Linked DNA regions of Bosea sp. 685. The protein of the gene in region 2 interacts with the protein of the main gene of each other region in a pairwise test. Links are inferred from orthologs where the notes say so. Each region holds a gene or a part of one and is shown on either strand. Other genes may lie near its edges. The genes, in order: RMR04_RS13595, dnaA and RMR04_RS21655.

Region 1 (4,375 bases), 3.5 Mb from region 2 along the record:
CCGCCAATCTCTGGATCGCCGCCAAGGCGGTCCGGATTTCCGGCCGGCTGCCGCGGCCCTGGCCGTTCATCCCCGCCACCACATTGCCGCGCCAGGCGCTGCTGCTGCTGGTGCTCGCTTTGGTGACGGCCTCGCTCGGCGGCTTCGTCGGCGTCGCCGGCGCGGCGATGACCGGGGCCCTGCTTGCCGCCTTCATGTTCAGTGGGCTCGCGCTCCTGCACGACGCCTCACGCGGCAAGGCCTGGCGCACGCCGATGCTCGTCTCGGTCTATGTCGCGCTCATCGTCATGCAAGCCGTCCTGACGCCACTGCTGGCTCTGGCGGGCCTGCTCGACACCCTTCTCGGCCTGCGCAAGCGGGTTGCACTGCCTCCATCCCCTAACGCCTAAACCCATCGACCACACTCAAAACGGAGATTAAGACCATGGAAGTGATCCTGCTCGAACGCGTCGCCAAGCTCGGCCAGATGGGCGAAGTCGTCCGCGTCCGCGACGGCTTCGGCCGCAACTACCTGCTCGCCCGCGGTAAGGCGCTGCGCGCCACCGAAGACAACCGCAAGCGCTTTGAGACCCAGCGCATCGAGCTCGAGACCCGTAATCTCGAACTGAAGTCGGAAGCCGAGACCGTCGCCGAGACGCTGAACGGCCACTCGGTCGTGATCCTGCGCCAGTCCGGCGAGTCCGGCGTGCTCTACGGCTCGGTCTCGACCCGCGACATCGCCGAATCCCTGACCGCCGACGGTTTCCACGTCGCCCGCAGCCAGGTGACGCTGAACGCCCCGATCAAGACGCTCGGCCTGCACACCGTCCCGGTCGTGCTGCATCCGGAAGTCTCGGTGACGGTCACGATCAACGTCGCCCGTTCGGCGGAAGAGGCCGTGCGCCAGGTGCGCGGCGAGAACGTCACGGCCCGCGAGGAATTCGACCTCGACGATCTCGGCCTCGAGGTCGGCGCAGCCCTGGCGGAAGCCGGCGAGGACGATCGCTGAGCTTTCTCGATTTCGCATCGAGTCAAGGGCGCCATGGCAACATGGCGCCCTTTTCGTTTGGCGGCTGTGGAGTGCCGTGGATTGCGGATTCGGTGCTGGCGCAAACCGTCAGGGTGCTAGACTAACCTACGTTCCGACTCATCCTTGACAGAACCTGTCCGCAGACCATGGCCACCGCCACCGCCCTCGTTGCCCGCCTCGAGAACCGCGAGGCCGAGTACCGCGTCCAGCCCCACAACATCGAGGCGGAGCAGGCGCTGCTGGGCGCAATCCTGGTCAATAACGACGCCTTCTATCGCGTCTCCGACTTCCTGCTACCGGACCATTTCTTCGAGGCTATCCACCAGCGCGTCTTCGAGCTGATGTCGAGCCTTGTCCGCGCCGGCAAGATCGCGACGCCGATCACGCTCAAGACCTTCGTCGGCGAGATGGACCTCGGCGGCATCACCGCCTCGCAATATCTCGCCCGCCTTGCGGCCGAAGCAACGACGGTCATCAACGCGCAGGATTACGGCCGCACGGTCTATGACCTCGCCATTCGCCGCCAGCTCATCGGCGTCGGCGAGGAGCTGGTCAATGTCGCCTATGACGCGCCGGTCGAGATGCCGCCGCGCGAGCAGATCGAGGACGCCGAGCGCAAGCTCTACGAACTCGCCGAAAAGGGCCGTTACGAGGGCGGCTTCCAGAAATTCGACAACGCGCTGCGCACCGCGATCGACATGGCAGCCAACGCCTATGCGCGCGCCGGCGGCCTCTCGGGCATTTCATCGGGCCTGCGCGATCTCGACCAGCGCATGGGCGGCCTGCAGCCCTCCGACCTGATCGTGCTGGCCGGCCGCCCCGCCATGGGCAAGACATCGCTTGCGACCAATATCGCCTTCAACATGGCGAAGGCCTGGCGCGGCGAGCGGCAGCCGGACGGTACGCTCAAGACCGTCGATGGCGCCATCGTCGCCTTCTTCTCGCTTGAAATGTCGGCCGACCAGCTCGCGACGCGTATCGTCGCCGAGCAGTCGGGCATCTCCTCCTACAAGATCAGGCAGGGCCGCATCACCGAGGCCGATTTCGCGAGGCTGACCGATGTCGCGGCGCAGATCGAGAAGCTGCCGCTTTATATCGACCAGACCGGCGGTATCTCGATCGCCCAACTCGTCGCCCGCGCCCGCCGATTGAAGCGTCAGAAGGGGCTCGACGCCCTGTTCATCGACTACCTGCAGCTCCTCTCCGGCTCGTCCAAGAACAGCCAGAATCGCGTGCAGGAATTGACCGAGATCACCACCAGCCTGAAGGCGCTGGCGAAGGAGCTTGCCGTTCCGATCATCGCACTTTCGCAGCTCTCGCGTCAGGTCGAAAGCCGCGACGACAAGCGCCCGCAGCTCTCGGATCTGCGTGAATCGGGCTCGATCGAGCAGGACGCCGACGTCGTGATGTTCGTCTATCGCGACGAATACTATCTCAAGGGCAAGGAGCCGCGCCCCGGCACCGAAGAACACAACAAGTGGCAAATCGAGATGGAAGCCGCCCATGGCGTGGCCGAGCTCATCATCGGCAAGCAGCGCCACGGCCCCACCGGGGCGATCGCGCTCCAGTTCGACGCCGAGGTGACGCGCTTCTCCGACCGCGCTGACGAACTCCGACTCCCGGATCGCGAATGAGCACTTTCGATTCAGCCGACGCCGCGACCGTCGGCGCCATCCTCACCATCGATCTCGGCGCGCTGGTCGCCAATTGGCGGGCGCTGGGCGCGCGTGCCGGCACGGAAGCCGGCGCGGTGGTCAAGGCGAACGCCTATGGCATCGGCATCGAACCGGCAGTGACGGCCTTGGCCAAAGCCGGCTGCCGCAGCTTCTTCGTCGCGCATCTCTCCGAGGGTATCCGGGCGCGCAGCGTTGCCCCCGATGCTGCGGTCTATATCCTCAATGGGCTTTTACCCGACACATGCGGCGTCTATGCGGAGCACGGGCTTTCGCCCGTACTCGGTTCGCATGAGGAACTGCTGGAATGGGCCTCCTTTCGCCAGACCGGCGCGCAGGTCCGACCAGCGGCGCTGCATGTCGATACCGCGATGAACCGGCTCGGGCTCTGGCCCGGCGAGGGACTCAATCTGGCCCGCGAGCGCAGCGGCGTGATCGCCGCGGCCGGGATCGGGCTGGTGATGAGCCATTTCGCCTCCTCCGAGGATGAGGCGGACCCGGCCAATGCCCGCCAGATCGCGGCCTTCGCCGAGATCGCAGCCGCATTCCCCGACACTGCGGCCTCGCTGAAGAACTCCTCCGGCCATTTCCTGAAGGACTGCCCGTCCTATCAGCTCACCCGGCCAGGCTATGCGCTCTATGGCGGTAACCCGATGCCGGGCCAGGCCAACCCGATGCAGCCCGTCATCGGCCTGGAGGCGCGCATCATCCAGTTGCGCGAGGTCGAGGCCGGTACGCAGGCCGGCTATAATGGTCGCTGGACGGCCAAGAGCCGGCGCAAGCTCGCCACCATCTGCCTCGGCTATGCCGACGGCTACCCACGCAATGCGAGCTGGACCGATACCGTCACGGGCGGCTCGGCGCTGGTCGGCGGAGTGTCCTGCCCCTTTGTCGGCTCTGTCTCGATGGATCTGATCATCGTCGACGTCACCGAAGCCCCGGCCGGCGCGGCGGTTCGCGGCGCGCCCGTCACGCTGATCGGCGGCCCACTCGACCTGGAGGCCGTCGGCGCCGGGGCCAAGACGGTCGGCTACGAGATCCTGACCAGCCTCGGCCGGCGTTACGCGCGCCGTTATGTGGGGTTGTGAGCACGTTGGCAGGCGATCCCACCACTGTCATTCCGGGGCACGGCGCAGCCGTGAACCCGGAACCCACGACCGGGCGCGCACCTTCCACCATGCTTGGAAAATGTCGCGTCCCGTCGTGGGTTCCGGGTTCTTCGCTAGCGCGAAGCCCCGGAAAGACATCGTAAGACGCGATGGCCAAGCGCGGTCCGACCTATATCTGCCAGGCTTGCGGAGCGGTCTATCATCGCTGGCAAGGCAAATGCGACGCCTGCGGCACCTGGTCCTCGCTATCTGAGGAAGCGCAGGCCGCGCCTGTTCCCGGTGGCCGCACCTCATCGAACGGCAAGGCGCGCGGACGCGTCTTCGCTCTGGAGACCCTGAAGGGCGACACGCAGGACGCGCCACGCATCAAGGCCGGCATCGGCGAACTCGACCGCGTCACCGGCGGCGGCTTCGTGCCAGGCTCGGTGCTGCTGATCGGCGGCAATCCCGGCATCGGCAAATCGACCTTGCTGATGCAGGCCTGCGCCGCTCTCGCGCTTTCGGGCCGCCGCGTCGTCTATGTCTCGGGCGAGGAATCGACCGGCCAGGTCCGCTTGCGCGCCGAGCGCATGGGGCTGGCCGAA
Region 2 (4,265 bases):
CGACCCCGCCAGGCACATAGCCTGAGGCGAACGGACGCGATGACAACGAGGACGTTTCGATGGCCAATACGACGTCGGCCAAGAAGGCCACGCGCAAGATCGCGCGTCGCACCGAGGTCAATAAGGCGCGCCGCTCGCGCATGCGCACCTTCCTGCGCAAGGTCGAGGAGGCGATCGCCTCCGGCGACAAGAGCGCCGCTGCCGACGCTCTGAAGGCTGCCCAGCCGGAGATCATGCGGGCTGCTCAGAAGGGCATCGTTCACAAGAATACGGCGTCCCGCAAGGTCTCGCGCCTGGCGCATCGGGTTGGCGCTCTCGCCTCCTGATTTTCGCCATTCCGCAGAGCGGATTTTCGACTGAAAAACCCGGCCGCGAGGCCGGGTTTTTTCGTTGGCTGCAAACCTGCTGTGACCCGGCTGCTACAGCGCGCGAATGATTGATTCGGAGCGCGTGTCAGCAAGATTCTGCAATCTTTCCACGGCTTTGCGGGGTTGACTCCCGGAGCGCTCTGAGGGCGCAAAATCGGCCTCTCCGGCGGTTTTGACCGCGCAGCGAAAGCGCTTATTTTTCATGAGTTTAGCGGGCAAAGGATTTGACCCTCGGGATTCCCCCGGACTCACCTCGGGTGGATCGCACATTTGGAAAAAAAGATTCGCCCCCGGCGGCATGGGGCATCCGTAAAGAAAATCTTAAGTTCCACAACCAATTGCGCGGTGAATGCCGGTAGGTCAGGGTACCCCTTTCGGGCCTCGACTCTCGGAAGCCGGCTGAAGGGGATGTTGATCCCTTTCGAGAGCGCCCTGTAAGGTCATTTCATCGCCGGGCGGACAGCAATGGCCACCGGGGATTTTCATAAGAAATGAGGGTGTTTGGCTCGCGACCCAGGGGGGTTGGAGGATGCGGCTCTTTGTCTTGTCAGATTGAGATGAAGTGCGGCTTCGTCCCGCGGCGGGCTTTCCAGGCGTAATCGACAGGAGCGAAGGCAGGCCCCCCTGCGAGCGCGCAGCGTTCGCGGAAAGCCTGTTCTATCGACCGGACAGTAGCGCCGGCGAGGCTGCCGCATTGCGGCGGTTCTCGCTCAAGCGCGCCAATTTTTTAAAAGAAACGGGGCAACACACATGTTTGAACGGCAGGAGACAGTGGCAGCGATCGAGGCAGTGGCGGCGCCGCTTCCCTTGATTGCAGCCACGATCACGGAGACGATCGCCCCCCTGCAGGGTTCGCTCGGGGAGGCCTGGGACCGCGTTCGCCGCCGCTTGCGTGCGGAGCTTGGCGAGGACGTGTTCTCGAGCTGGTTCGCCCGCGTCGAGATCGGCGGGCTCGTCGACAGCGTCGCCTATCTGACCGTGCCGACCCGTTTTCTGAAGAGCTGGCTCGAGGCGCATTACGCCGAGCGTCTTCAGGTCAATTGCCAGGCCGAACTCGGCGCCGTGAATGGCGTCATCCTGTCCGTCCGCCAGGTGTCGCGTGACAGCGCCCCGGCTCCGGTGCGGGAGATGGCCGCCGCGCGTCCGCGCTCTGCGGTGGCTACGCCCGTGGCGGCTTCCGCTGAGGTCCGTCATGGTGAGGCAGCGACGCCATGCGAGCGCGACATCGTCGACGCTTGCGGCACGGTGCTCGACCGGCGCCTGACCTTCGAGAACTTCATCGTCGGCAAGTCGAACCAGCTCGCTTTCGCGGCTGCCGAGCGTATCGCTGCGGCTCCTGCCGGATCGACGCCCTACAACCCGCTCTACATTCATGCCGGCGTCGGCTTGGGCAAGACGCATCTGCTGCAGGCGATCGCTCAGGAGGCGCGCCGCCAGGGCAAGCGCGTCGCTTATTTCACCGCCGACCGCTTCATGTACGGCTTCGTCGCCGCGCTGAAGTCGCAGACCGCGCTCGCCTTCAAGGAGAAGCTGCGCGGCATCGACCTGCTCGTGGTCGATGATGTGCAGTTCATCCAGGGCAAGTCGATCCAGCAGGAGTTCGGCCATACGATCAATGCGCTGATCGACGCCGGCAAGCAGATCGTCGTGGCCGGTGACAGGCTCGCCAATGATCTCGAGGCCCTGGACGAGCGCATTCGCTCGCGTCTGGGCGGTGGGCTCGTGGTCGAGGTCGGCGATCTCGACGAGACGCTGCGCGGCAAGATTCTTGGCGGTCGGTTGGCGGCGCTGCATGCCGCCCATCCGAATTTCCACGTCAATCCCGATGTCGTCGCCTATGTCGCTTGCGTCGTCGCCACCAATGGCCGCGATCTCGACGGCGCCGCCAACCGCTTGCTCGCCCATGCCACGCTGTCTGGCCAGGCGGTCACCCTGGAGACGGCCGAGGCCGCGATCCGCGATCTGGTGCGGACCCGCGAGCCGCGCCGCGTCAAGATCGAGGACATCCAGAAGCTGGTCGCAACGCGCTACAATGTCAGCCGGGCCGATATCCTTTCGGAGCGGCGGACGGCGGCGGTGGTGAAGCCGCGCCAGATCGCGATGTATCTCTCCAAGGCGCTGACCCCGCGCTCCCTGCCCGAGATCGGCCGCCGGTTCGGCGGGCGCGATCACACCACGGTGCTGCATGCGGTGCGCAAGATCGAGAAGGCGATCACCGAGGATCGCTTGCTCCATGACGAGGTCGATCTCTTGAAGCGCATGCTGCAGGAGTGAGCAGCAGGAGTGAGCGACGGGCATTGAAGCCCCTCCGCCCGCTTTGATTGTGATTGCCGGCGCGCCTGCCCTTGCGCCGGTGGCGCGCCTCCGGCAATGTCGCGGGCCATTCCGCCGCCCGCGCCTCCTTGGCCCGGGCGCAATCACGCCAGAAGACTAAGAGATATGAAGGTCACGGTCGAACGTTCCACGCTGCTGAAGTCGCTGGGCCACGTGCATCGCGTGGTGGAGCGCCGCAACACGATCCCGATCCTGTCGAACCTGCTGCTCAGTGGAGCGGAGGCCGGCCTGAGGCTCAAGGCGACCGACCTCGATATCGAGGTCGTGGAAACGATCGCCGCCGATGTCGCCGAGCCCGGCGCGACGACCGTCCCGGCCCATACGCTGTACGATATCGTCCGCAAGCTGCCCGACGGCGCGCAGGTCTCGCTTGAGACGACTGGCGAGACCGGGCTGACCCTGCGCTCGGGCCGCTCGCGCTTTCAGCTCCAGACCTTGCCGGAAAGCGACTTCCCCGACATCACGGCCGGCGAGATGGCGCATCGCTTCGTGCTCCCGGCGGGCGAGTTCAAGCGCCTGATCGACAAGACGCAATTCGCGATCTCGACCGAGGAGACGCGCTATTATCTGAACGGCATCTATCTCCACACGCTCGATGTCGAGGGCCGCAGCCTGCTGCGCGCGGTCGCCACCGACGGCCACCGTCTCGCCCGCGTCGACACCGCAGCGCCTGCAGGCGCTGCCGGCATGCCGGGTGTCATTATCCCGCGCAAGGCCGTCTCCGAAATCCAGAAACTGCTGGAGGACGGCGAGACCGAAGTGGCGATCGAATTGTCCGCGACCAAGATCCGCGTCGCGACCCAGGCCGTTGTACTGACCTCGAAGCTGATCGACGGCACTTTCCCCGATTATCAGCGGGTCATCCCCAGCGGCAACGACAAGCGATTGACCGTCGACAAGGGTGATTTCGCGGCCTCGGTCGACCGCGTCTCGACGATCTCCTCCGAGCGCGGCCGGGCCGTGAAGCTCTCCATGGCCGATGGCCGCATGACGCTCTCGGTCACCAATCCCGATTCCGGCTCGGCGACCGAGGAGATCGAGGTCGACTATGATGCGAGCCCGCTCGATATCGGCTTCAATGCCCGCTATCTCATGGATATCGCCGCCCAGCTCGATGGCGACACGGCCCTGCTCAAGCTGGCCGATCCCGGCTCGCCGACCGTGATCCAGGATCGCGAAGGCGCGTCTGCGCTCTATGTGCTGATGCCGATGCGCGTTTAGAGCATTGCGCGAAAAAGTGGGCACCGGTTTTTCGCTGGAGCAATGCTCTAGATCCTTGGAATCGATCACGTTTTTTGCATTCGGGCGTGACCGTCCGAATGCGACGTGATCTAGCCGGCATTCAGCGTCGTGACGGCCGTCGCGCGCCTGATCCTTCAGGATTTCCGCTCCTACGAGGCTCTTGATCTGACGATCGAGGGCCAAATCGTTGCGCTCGTCGGCGAGAATGGAGCGGGCAAGACCAATCTGCTGGAAGCACTTTCGCTGTTTGCGCCTGGGCGCGGCTTGCGCCGCGTCGACCTTGCCGACATGGCGCGCCAGGGCGGACCGAGCTCTTTTGCC
Region 3 (4,152 bases), 1.7 Mb from region 2 along the record:
GACAGGTTGCCGAAGGTGATGTTCTTGCCGTCGCTGAGGCGCAGCTGCGTCTTGTAGCCCTTCGAGCTGATATTGCCGGGCGCGTAGAAGAAGCGGACCTGCTCGATTGCCGCCAGCCTGACGCGATCGACCTTGCGGGTGGTGTCGATCTCCAGCGCGTCGCCGTCGAGCCTGTAGGCGATCTCGAAACCGATCGGCTTCGGGCGCTGGCGCCAGACCGGGGGAGGGGTGTCGTCGTCATGGTGAGGCTGCATGGCCGCGAGCCTTAGCGGCTTAGCCAGCGCTTGTCTCGACCACCATATCAGGAGACCCTCTGCCGAAGGGGCGCGAGGAACCGCTGGTGGCGGCTCGGGACGGTCACGATTGGAGGCTGCATGGTTGATGGCGGTCCACTCAACGCTGAGACGGAATCGCTTCTTGTGTCGTTACGAGAGCTTGAAGAGCGATTGTTGATGTCTCAGGCTCGCGCTTCGCGGGCGGATGTCATGGCCTTGCTTGCCGACGACTTCGTGGAGTTCGGTCGTTCAGGCCGAATCTACGACAAGTACCAAACGATGGAGGCGCTCGCCGGCGAAACGGATCAAGACGCTTCGGTTGAGCGAACGGCCCGCGATTTCCGCGTTTGCTTGCTCGCCGAGGGCGTAGCGTTACTGACATATCGGTCGATGCGCCGAAGCACAGTCGATGAAATCGAGGTGCATTCGCTTCGAAGCTCGATCTGGAAGTTGATCGACGATAGCTGGCAGATGGTTTTTCATCAGGGAACGCCGACACGTGCTTTTCCATGATGATGGGGGAGGCTAGCGCGCCAGCACCTTCATCGCCCCGTCCAGCCCGTCCAGCGTCAGCGGGAACATGCGGCCGGCCATCAGCCCGCCGATCTGGCGGATCGACTGGGTGTAGCTCCAGAGATGCTGCTGCACCGGGTTGAGCCAGACAGATTTTTGGAAACGTCCCGTCAATCGCTCCAGCCAGACCTGGCCCGCCTCCTCGTTCCAATGCTCGACCGAGCCGCCCGGCATCGCGATCTCATAGGGGCTCATCGAGGCGTCGCCGACGAAGACGACGCGGTAATCGGCCGGATAGGTCCGCAGGATGTCCCAGGTCGGGATGACCTGGTCGTGCCGGCGGCGATTCTCGCGCCAGACCCGCTCATAGGGGCAGTTGTGGAAGTAGAAATGCTCGAAATGCTTGAATTCGGCGCGGGCCGCCGAGAACAGCTCCTCGGCCAGCTCGACATGCCAGTCCATCGAGCCGCCGACATCGAGGAAGAGCAATACCTTCACGGCGTTGCGCCGCTCGGGCCGCAATTTCACGTCGAGATAGCCGTGCCGCGCGGTCTCTGAGATCGTCGAATCGAGGTCGAGCTCTTCGGCTGCGCCGGTGCGGGCGAATTTGCGCAGGCGGCGCAGCGCGATGCGCAGGTTGCGCACGCCAAGCTCGCGGGTGTCGTCGAAATCCTTGAATTCGCGCTTGTCCCAGACCTTCACCGCGCGGAAATTGCGGTTCTTGTCCTGGCCGATACGGACGCCTTCGGGATTGTAGCCATAAGCGCCATAGGGCGAGGTGCCGGCGGTGCCGATCCATTTCGAGCCGCCCTGATGGCGGCCCTTCTGCTCCGCGTGCCGCAGCTTCAGCGTCTCCCAGAGCTTCTCCCAGCCGAGCGCCTCGAGCTGCGCCTTCTCTTCATCGGTGAGGTATTTCTCGGCGAGCTTGCGCAGCCACTCCTCGGGGATGCCGGCCTGCTCGATGGCCTGCTGAAGCGTCTCCATGCCCTTGAAGACCTGGGCGAAGACCTGGTCGAAGCGGTCGAGATGGCGCTCGTCCTTCACCAGGCAACAGCGGGCGAGATAGTAGAACTCCTCGACGCGGTGCTCGGCGAGGTCGGCCTCGACGCCTTCCAGCAGCGCCAGATATTCCCGCAGCGTGACGGGAACCTTGTTGGCGCGCAGCTCTGTGAACAGGCGGAGGAACATCAGGCTAATGTGCGGGGCCGGAGCCTGCGGTCAAGCCGCGCTTGCGCACATCCTGGTGTGATCGCCATAGCCTGGCGACGGGCATCGTTCCCTCCGCCGCCATCTCGGGTCCGGGCGGCGGCGCCGCTGGTCCGGGATGGCGGGGAGGGAAACGATAGATTACGCGACGGCGTCAGCGAGATCCTTGGTCACCTTGAACTTGACGACCGTCTTGGCCGGAACCTTGATCATCGCGCCGGTCGAGGGGTTGCGGGCCTCGCGGGCCTCGCGCTTGGCGGCCGAGAGCTTGCCGACGCCGCCCAGCGTGACGTCGTCACCGGACTTCAGGGTCTTGGCGACGACCGCGCCCAGTGAGGCCAGGATGGCCGAGACGTCGGTCTTGGTCTTGCCGGTCTCTTCGGCAATGGCGGCGATCAGTTCATTCTTGGTCATGAATTCCTCCTTGAGAAGGGGGTTGTACAGCGTCGCGCAAGGCCGAGCGTTCGTACGGGGTTGCTCCCACGGATCGTTGCTCCCGCAATCTGCGGCGCGCGAAGGCGCCAGTTGGCACAGCTAAAATCGAAAGACGACAGCTGTGGCGGTAGATACGCACAGAAATCCGCTTCGTTCCGTTCCCCGTGCGGCTAATGTCGTACGATTCCGGCGCCGCTGCGGCGCGATTGACAAATCAGGGCCGGTTATTTCAAGCTTAAAATAATTAGAAGGGCAGGGGCGGGCAGGCATGAAGGTCATCATCGTCGGGGGCGGGATCGGCGGTTTGACGCTGGCGCTCATGCTGCATGCGCGGGGCTTCACGCCGACCGTCTACGAGCAGTCCGGGGAGATCCGCGAGGTCGGTGTCGGCATCAACACATTGCCGCACGCCATCCGCGAGCTCGCCGAGCTCGGACTGCTGCCGGCGCTTGACGCGGTGGCCATCCGCACGCGCGAACTCGTCTATATGAACCGCTTCGGCCAGACCGTTTGGCGCGAATTGCGCGGCCTGCATGCCGGCGCACCGGTGCCGCAATTCTCGATCCATCGCGGCCGCCTGCAGGGCGTGATCCGCGATGCGGTGGTGGCGCGGCTGGGTGCGGACGCGCTGCGCACCGGCCGCCGCCTGCAGGGTTTTTCGCAGGATGAGGGCGGCGTCACCGCCCATTTCGCCGATTCCCGGCGCGGCGAGGGCGGCGAGACCGCCCGCGCCGATCTCCTGATCGCCGCCGACGGCATCCACTCGGCCGTGCGCGGTCATTATTGCCCCGATCAAGGGCCGCCGCGCTGGAACGGCGTGCAGATGTGGCGCGGCGCCTGCGACTGGCCGCTCTTTCTCGATGGCGAGAGCATGATCATTGCCGGCGGCATGGCGGGGAAGCTGGTGCTCTACCCGATTGCATCAGGCGCGACGCCGCAGACGCGCCTGACCAACTGGGTCGTCAACATCCGAACCGGCGACCCGGCCAAGCCGCCGCCGAAGGAGGCCTGGTCGAAGCCCGGCCGGCTCGAAGACGTGCTGCCCTTCGCCCGGCGCTTCAGCGTGCCCGGCGTCGATATCATGGCGCTGATCCAGGCCTCGCCCGGCTTCTGGGATTATCCGATGTGCGATCGCGATCCGCTGCCGCGCTGGACCCATGGCCGCGTCACGCTGCTCGGCGACGCCGCCCATCCGATGTATCCGGTTGGCTCGAACGGGGCTTCGCAGGCGATCCTCGATGCGCGCTGCCTCGCCGACCTGCTGGTTCGCGCCGAGCATCCGCGCCATGCGCTCGCGGCTTATGAGGCGGTCCGCCTGCCCGCAACCGCCGAGATTGTGGCGATGAACCGCGCTGGCGGCCCCGAGCGCGTCATCGATGCCGTCGAGGCGCTGGCGCCCAATGGCTTCGACGATGTCGAGCGCGTGCTGAGCTACGCCAAGCGCGAGGCGATCGTGAAATCCTATGCCGGGAAGGCGGGGTTTTCCGCCGAACAGCTGCTGAAGCGCGCCTGATCAGCCGAGCTGACGGCGCTTTCGCATGGCGTCGAGCGAAATCGGCGCAACCGGCTGGCATTCCCCCGGCGTCAGGAAGGCGACGCCGACATCGTCTCCGCGACGCCAGCATTGCCGGACGCGGACGCTCTCGTCCCGGTTGGCGATGTCGATCTCGAATGTTTTCGGCAGCGCGATCCAGTCGCTCATGCGGACCAGCGCGCCGGTGTC

The links.
Region 1: the proteins of dnaA (region 2) and RMR04_RS13595 interact in binary tests that used the Escherichia coli proteins (3 or more experiments, as listed by UniProt). The link is inferred for Bosea sp. 685 from one-to-one orthologs.
Region 3: the proteins of dnaA (region 2) and RMR04_RS21655 interact in binary tests that used the Escherichia coli proteins (3 or more experiments, as listed by UniProt). The link is inferred for Bosea sp. 685 from one-to-one orthologs.

The regions. Positions count from the first base shown.
Region 1 is NZ_CP134779.1:2,563,315-2,567,689, reverse strand. The notes cover bases 418-3,399. They hold RMR04_RS13595 (replicative DNA helicase), read left to right. Parts: upstream 418-1,155; coding sequence 1,156-2,643; downstream 2,644-3,399. Other genes in these bases: alr (alanine racemase), read left to right, coding at 2,640-3,399; rplI (50S ribosomal protein L9), read left to right, coding at 425-988. Outside these bases: RMR04_RS13605 (DUF2232 domain-containing protein), read left to right, coding at 1-389; more of alr, read left to right, coding at 3,400-3,770; DNA repair protein RadA, read left to right, coding at 3,941-4,375. UniProt on the Escherichia coli protein: The main replicative DNA helicase, it participates in initiation and elongation during chromosome replication. Travels ahead of the DNA replisome, separating dsDNA into templates for DNA synthesis.
Region 2 is NZ_CP134779.1:6,096,503-6,100,767, reverse strand. Bases 509-3,380 are described here. They hold dnaA (chromosomal replication initiator protein DnaA), read left to right. Parts: upstream 509-1,118; coding sequence 1,119-2,642; downstream 2,643-3,380. Other genes in these bases: dnaN (DNA polymerase III subunit beta), read left to right, coding at 2,808-3,380. Also shown: rpsT (30S ribosomal protein S20), read left to right, coding at 60-326; more of dnaN, read left to right, coding at 3,381-3,923; DNA replication/repair protein RecF, read left to right, coding at 4,053-4,265. UniProt on the Escherichia coli protein: Plays an essential in the initiation and regulation of chromosomal replication. Binds in an ATP-dependent fashion to the origin of replication (oriC) to initiate formation of the DNA replication initiation complex once per cell cycle.
Region 3 is NZ_CP134779.1:4,387,896-4,392,047, reverse strand. The notes cover bases 788-3,546. They hold RMR04_RS21655 (HU family DNA-binding protein), read right to left. Parts: upstream 2,439-3,546; coding sequence 2,136-2,438; downstream 788-2,135. Other genes in these bases: RMR04_RS21650 (flavin-dependent oxidoreductase), read left to right, coding at 2,698-3,546; RMR04_RS21660 (vWA domain-containing protein), read right to left, coding at 801-1,976; RMR04_RS21665 (nuclear transport factor 2 family protein), read left to right, coding at 788-788. Also shown: RMR04_RS21670 (hypothetical protein), read right to left, coding at 1-254; more of RMR04_RS21665, read left to right, coding at 375-787; more of RMR04_RS21650, read left to right, coding at 3,547-3,942; RMR04_RS21645 (PilZ domain-containing protein), read right to left, coding at 3,943-4,152.